Regions from separate parts of the Streptomyces sp. NPDC101225 genome, predicted to be linked through region 2. Evidence: predicted binding sites of a transcription regulator. Region 2 holds the regulator's gene; each other region holds the start of a gene.
The links. Region 2 encodes HrcA, which represses chaperone genes, less so after heat shock. Its sites were predicted from a motif close to TTNGCACTCNGNNNNNCNGAGTGCNAA; they were not measured.
Positions count from the first base shown of each region.

Region 1: groL (chaperonin GroEL) is a predicted target of HrcA. The motif match lies at 1,125-1,151, and genes of this name have one in related genera.
Region 3: groES (co-chaperone GroES) is a predicted target of HrcA. The motif match lies at 1,427-1,453, and genes of this name have one in related genera.

Region 1 is NZ_JBIWOE010000027.1:105,156-107,419, forward strand. It holds gene ACIRPX_RS31080 (MoaD/ThiS family protein) at 76-351, shown strand; gene ACIRPX_RS31085 (cold-shock protein) at 802-1,008, shown strand; gene groL (chaperonin GroEL) at 1,315-2,264, shown strand, end outside.
Region 2 is NZ_JBIWOE010000003.1:93,727-95,990, reverse strand. It holds gene dnaJ (molecular chaperone DnaJ) at 1-860, opposite strand, end outside; gene hrcA (heat-inducible transcriptional repressor HrcA) at 861-1,877, opposite strand; gene ACIRPX_RS05270 (MBL fold metallo-hydrolase) at 2,029-2,264, shown strand, end outside.
Region 3 is NZ_JBIWOE010000018.1:28,111-30,374, reverse strand. It holds gene groL (chaperonin GroEL) at 1-854, opposite strand, end outside; gene groES (co-chaperone GroES) at 972-1,280, opposite strand; gene ACIRPX_RS24260 (polysaccharide deacetylase family protein) at 1,547-2,264, opposite strand, start outside.

The DNA of each region.
Region 1 (2,264 bases), on a different contig from region 2:
CTGCGGGCCGGTAGGGGCTGGTCGCGCAGTTCCCCGCGCCCCTGACCGGGCGTCGTAGCTGACCGGAGGTTCCACGTGAGCGTCAACGTTCGTATCCCCACCATCCTGCGCACCTACACCGGCGGGCAGGCCGAGGTCGCCGCCGAAGGCGCGACCCTCGCCGAGGTCATCGCCGACCTGGAGAAGAACCACACGGGCATCGCCGCCCGTGTCCTCGACGACCAGGGCAAGCTGCGCCGCTTCGTCAACGTGTACGTGAACGACGACGACGTGCGTTTCGAGCAGGGGCTGGAGACGGCGACTCCGGACGGCGCCGGCGTCTCGATCATTCCGGCCGTCGCCGGCGGCTGACGAACAGGTCGGGCGCCCCGATTATTACCGTCGGTAAGGTCGGTGACGAAGAGTTCATCGAATTGCCCCCTCCGTGAGAGAAGCGGAGGGGGCAATTCTGCATGGTTGAGCACGGTACAGTTGGGGAACCGGCCCGGATCTGCATGCCGGACGCATATGGCTTCCGACTTCTCGGGCAGCGAGAAGTCGCCAAAGTGTGCAGGTTTTTTGCACCTTATGCTCCTTTTGTGGGGCCCGACTTGCCCTGGATTCTGGTGAATTCTCGGTACATTCCCGACCGGTCGCGCCCGGATTTCTCGTCCGATTGACCTGTTGCAGACGGCAGTTGGACAGATACATTCAGCCGCGGTCGACGCGTTCCGGCGCACGCCCCCAACCGTGGGGGGTGAGGTCTGACCCGGATTCGCGAAGTGCGGATCCGTGCAAGGGCCAGTAATAGGGGAGTTAGGCATGGCTCAGGGCACCGTCAAGTGGTTCAACGCGGAGAAGGGGTACGGCTTCATCGCGGTCGACGGTGGTGCGGATGTTTTCGTCCACTACAGCGCGATTCAGATGGACGGCTACCGCACCCTGGAAGAGGGTCAGCGGGTCGATTTCGAGATCTCGCAGGGCCAGAAGGGGCCGCAGGCGGACATGGTCCGACTGGCGACCAGCTGAAGCACGCGCCGGATCAACTGCAGCGACGTTCTTCCGTTCTTGATCGAAGGGTCCGCGCCCTGGGTGCGGACCCTTCGGCATGTCCGGGGGGTGCCGGCCCGGACCCTGGGTAGGCGCTTGCACTCTCATGGGTCGAGTGCTAATCATTGGCGTTAGCACTCTGAAGGTGAGAGTGACAACGAAGGACCGGGTCGGTGAGGCCCGCAGGCCGGGTGGGGCAAGGAACCACACGGCAGGCGTGCCGTCCGTCGCGGGCGCGGGCGCGGTCCGAAGGAATCACCCCCAGTCCTGGAGGGACCACTTCACATGGCCAAGATCATCGCGTTCGACGAGGAGGCGCGGCGCGGCCTCGAGCGCGGCATGAACCAGCTCGCGGACGCCGTGAAGGTGACGCTCGGCCCCAAGGGCCGCAACGTCGTCCTCGAGAAGAAGTGGGGCGCCCCCACGATCACCAACGATGGTGTCTCCATCGCCAAGGAGATCGAGCTCGAGGACCCGTACGAGAAGATCGGCGCCGAGCTGGTCAAGGAAGTCGCCAAGAAGACGGACGACGTCGCCGGCGACGGTACGACCACCGCGACCGTTCTCGCCCAGGCCCTGGTCAAGGAGGGCCTGCGCAACGTAGCCGCCGGTGCCAACCCGATGGCCCTCAAGCGCGGTATCGAGAAGGCCGTCGAGGCCGTCTCCGGTGCCCTGCTGGAGCAGGCCAAGGATGTCGAGACCAAGGAGCAGATCGCTTCGACGGCCTCCATCTCCGCCGCCGACACCCAGATCGGCGAGCTCATCGCCGAGGCCATGGACAAGGTCGGCAAGGAAGGCGTCATCACCGTCGAGGAGTCCCAGACCTTCGGTCTGGAGCTGGAGCTCACCGAGGGTATGCGCTTCGACAAGGGCTACATCTCGGCGTACTTCGCCACCGACATGGAGCGGATGGAGGCGTCGCTCGACGACCCGTACATCCTGATCGCCAACTCCAAGATCGGCTCCGTCAAGGACCTGCTCCCGCTCCTGGAGAAGGTCATGCAGTCGGGCAAGCCGCTGCTGATCATCGCCGAGGACGTCGAGGGCGAGGCCCTGTCGACCCTGGTCGTCAACAAGATCCGCGGCACCTTCAAGTCCGTCGCCGTCAAGGCCCCGGGCTTCGGCGACCGCCGCAAGGCGATGCTGAACGACATCGCCATCCTCACCGGCGGCGAGGTCATCTCCGAGGAGGTCGGCCTCAAGCTCGAGAACACCTCCCTCGACCTGCTGGGCCG
Region 2 (2,264 bases):
GTCTCCAGCGGCACCTTGGTGCCGAGGGCCGCCGCGGTCATCGGGATCGTCACCGTGCAGTGCAGGTCGTCGCCGCGCCGCTGGAACGTCGAGTGCGGCAGCTCGTGGATCTCGACGTAGAGATCGCCGGCCGGGCCGCCGCCGGGGCCGACCTCGCCCTCGCCCGCGAGCTGGATGCGGGTGCCGTTGTCCACACCGGCCGGGATCTTGACCGTGAGGGTACGGCGGGAACGCACCCGGCCGTCGCCCGCGCACTCCGGGCAGGGGCTGGGCACCACGGTGCCGAAGCCCTGGCACTGCGGGCACGGCCGCGAGGTCATGACCTGGCCCAGGAAGGACCGGGTGACCTGCGAGACCTCACCGCGGCCACGGCACATGTCGCAGGTCTGGGCGGTGGTGCCCGGCGCCGCGCCCTCCCCGTTGCAGGTGGAGCAGACGATCGCCGTGTCGACCTGGATGTCCTTGGTCGTGCCGAAGGCCGCCTCGTCGAGCTCGATCTCCAGCCGGATCATGGCGTCCTGGCCGCGGCGGGTGCGCGAGCGCGGACCGCGCTGCGACGCCGTGCCGAAGAAGGCGTCCATGATGTCGGAGAAGTTGCCGAAGCCACCCGCGCCGAAGCCGCCCGCACCGCCGCCCTGGGCCTGCGAGAGGGGGTCGCCACCGAGGTCGTAGACCTGCTTCTTCTGCGGGTCCGACAGCACCTCGTAGGCGGCGTTGATCTCCTTGAACCGCTCCTGGGTCTTCGGGTCCGGGTTGACGTCCGGGTGCAGCTCGCGCGCGAGCCGCCGGAAGGCCTTCTTGATCTCTTCCTGCGACGCGTCGCGGCGCACGCCTAGAACGGCGTAGTAGTCCGTGGCCACTTACGACTCCGCCAGGATCTGTCCGACGTACCGTGCCACTGCGCGTACCGCTCCCATCGTTCCCGGGTAGTCCATGCGGGTCGGTCCGACCACGCCGAGCTTGGCGACTGCCTCGCCGCCCGAACCGTAGCCCACCGACACCACAGAAGTGGAGTTGAGTCCCTCGTAGGCGTTCTCATGACCGATGCGTACGGTCATGCCCGAATCTCCGGCCTCCCCCAGCAACTTGAGGAGCACGACCTGCTCCTCCAGCGCCTCGAGCACGGGGCGGATGGTGAGGGGGAAGTCATGTCCGAAGCGCGTGAGATTGGCGGTGCCGCCGATCATCAGCCGCTCCTCGTTCTCCTCGACGAGTGTCTCCAGGAGGGTGGAGAGCACCATCGAGACCGTACCCCGGTCCTCGACGTCGAAGCCCTCGGGCAGGTCCTCGACCAGTCGCGGGACGTCCGCGAAGCGGCGGCCCGCGACCTTGCTGTTGAGCCGCGCCCGCAGATCCGCGAGCGAGGCCTCCCCGAACGGCGCCGGGCAGTCGACCATGCGCTGCTCGACCCGGCCGGTGTCGGTGATCAGCACGAGCATCACGCGCGCCGGCGCGAGCGAGAGCAGCTCCACGTGCCGCACCGTCGAGCGGGTCAGCGAGGGGTACTGCACGACGGCGACCTGCCGGGTCAGCTGCGCGAGCAGCCGCACGGTCCGCGCCACCACGTCGTCCAGGTCGACCGCCCCGTCGAGGAAGTTCTGGATGGCCCGCCGCTCGGGCCCGGTCATCGGCTTGACGCCGGCGAGCTTGTCGACGAAGAGCCGGTAGCCCTTGTCGGTCGGGATGCGCCCGGCGCTGGTGTGCGGCTGGGCGATGTAGCCCTCGTCCTCCAGGGCCGCCATGTCGTTGCGCACGGTGGCCGGGGAGACGCCGAGGCTGTGCCGCTCGGTCAGGGCCTTGGAGCCCACCGGCTCCTCGGTGCCGACGTAGTCCTGGACGATGGCACGCAGTACCTGGAGTCGTCGTTCACTCAGCATCGCGCACACCTCCAGAAAGTCGTCCCCGGGCGCTTCGCCTGGCACTCTGTCCATCCGAGTGCCAGAGTTCCCCGGCCCAGTGTACGGCGGTGGGGTACGCCCCGGGCAAGGCAGTCCCTGCCGGACCGGCCCGTACCGCTAGCGTCGCGGTATGACGGTGACTTGGGAAGAGCTCGGGTGGGAGCGGGTGGCGGCCGGGGTCGGGCGCCGCCGTCTGCCGCGCTGGGACTGCACGGCGGGCCTGGTCGTCGGCGAGGGCACGGCGCTCCTGATCGACGCGGGCTCCAGCCTCGCGGAGGGCACGCGGCTGCGCACCGAGGCACAACGGCTCACCGGTCACCGTGTGACCCATCTCGCCCTGACGCATCCGCACTTCGACCATGTCTT
Region 3 (2,264 bases), on a different contig from region 2:
CGGCGGTCGCCGAAGCCGGGGGCCTTCACCGCGACGGCGTTGAAGGTGCCGCGGATCTTGTTGACCACCAGGGTCGACAGGGCCTCGCCCTCGACGTCCTCGGCAATGATCAGCAGCGGCTTGGAGGAGCCGGCCTGGATGACCTTCTCCAGCAGCGGCAGCAGGTCGGCGATGGAGGAGATCTTGCCCTGGTTGATGAGGACGTAGGGGTCCTCCAGGACGGCCTCCATGCGCTCCTGGTCCGTCACGAAGTACGGCGACAGGTAGCCCTTGTCGAAGGCCATGCCCTCGGTGAAGTCCAGCTCCAGACCGAAGGTGTTGGACTCCTCGACGGTGATGACGCCGTCCTTGCCGACCTTGTCCATCGCCTCGGCGATGAGCTCGCCGACCTGCTGGTCCTGGGCGGACAGCGCGGCCACGGCGGCGATGTCGGACTTCTCGTCGATCGGGCGGGCCGACGCGAGGAGGTCCTCGGACACGGCGGCCACGGCCGCGTCGATGCCCTTCTTCAGCAGCGCCGGGGACGCACCCGCGGCGACGTTGCGCAGGCCCTCGCGCACCAGCGCCTGGGCGAGCACGGTGGCGGTGGTGGTGCCGTCGCCCGCGATGTCGTTGGTCTTGGTCGCCACCTCCTTCACCAGCTGCGCGCCGAGGTTCTCGTACGGGTCCTCGACCTCGACCTCACGGGCGATGGTGACGCCGTCGTTGGTGATGGTGGGGGCGCCGAACTTCTTGTCGATGACGACGTTGCGGCCCTTGGGGCCGATCGTCACCTTGACCGTGTCGGCCAGCTTGTTGACGCCGCGCTCGAGGGCGCGACGGGCGTCCTCGTCGAACTTCAGGATCTTCGCCATGACAGCGGGAGCCCTCTCGGATTTCAGGGGTGGGAAATGCACTGCGCCCCGGGCGCCCGGTTTGTCAAAGGTCGCGGGGGCCAGGGGCGCAGCTCAAAGCAATGTGTGCGAGATGAATTACTTCTCGACGATCGCGAGCACGTCGCGAGCCGAGAGGACGAGGTACTCCTCGCCGTTGTACTTCACCTCGGTGCCGCCGTACTTGCTGTACAGCACGATGTCGCCGGTCTTGACGTCGAGCGGAAGACGCTCGCCGTTCTCGAAACGGCCCGGGCCCACGGCCAGGACGACGCCCTCCTGGGGCTTCTCCTTGGCGGTGTCCGGAATGACCAGGCCAGAGGCCGTGGTCTGCTCGGCGTCCAGCGGCTGGACCACGATGCGGTCCTCGAGCGGCTTGATGGCAACCTTGGAGCTGGCGGTCGTCACGATCCGACCTCCCCCTTCGGAGATCTCACGGGGTTAACTGTCTGAGGTGGCGACCAGGTCGATCCGTCGTCGCGGGTGCCGGACCTGCCCGTCGCGTATTTGGCACTCTCCCGGGGGGAGTGCCAGAGCCGAGACTATGACCGGGATTAGCACTCGGTCAAGCGGAGTGCCAATGCCCGCGGCGCGTCGGCCGGGATGGCCGGCCCGATGGGCCTCGTCCTGGAACGCCGGACGGGCTCGAACGCGGCGGACCGGCGCTCGAAACGTCAGACGTAGTCCTCGAGGCGGCCCACCGTCAGGCCCTGCTCCTGCACGCGGCGCAGCAGGCGCAGGGTTCGCCGGCGCAGGGGCAGCCCCGCGCTCTCGTCCGGGTCCACCGCCACGATGTCGCCGGCGCGCAGGTGGTCGCCGCCTTGCGCGTACGTCAGCTCGCCGGTGCCCGTCATGGACGCGCGCCACAGGACCAGGGCGGAGATGCCGCAGTCGGCGGCCGCCCGGCGGGTGGTGGTGTCGTAGGCGCCGTAGGGCGGGCGGAAGAGGCGGGGGCGGGCGCCGAGACGGGCGCGGAGCCTGTCCTGCTGGCCGCAGATCTCGGCGCGCTGGCCGGCGTAGGGCAGGCCGCGCAGGGACGGGTGGTCGAGGGTGTGGTTCTGGATGCCCGCGCCGGCCGACCGGAGCCGGGCGAAGTGGCCGTAGCCCGGTCCCACGACGCTGTCGGTGAGGAACACGCTGACGGGCAGGCGCAGTTCGCGGACCATGTCGACGAACCGCGGATCCTTCTCGGCCCCGTCGTCGTAGGTCAGGAAGACGACCTTGTCGCGGGTGCGGACACGGTGCACGACCGGGGGCAGGCCGCGGCCCGCCGCCTTGGCCGGTGAGGCGCGGGACGGCTTCGGGGCGGGCGCCAGCGGAGCCGTGAGGCCCCAGCGGAGGTACGCCGCCCGCTCCGCCGGGACGGCCGCCTCGTGCGGCCGCACCCGCTGG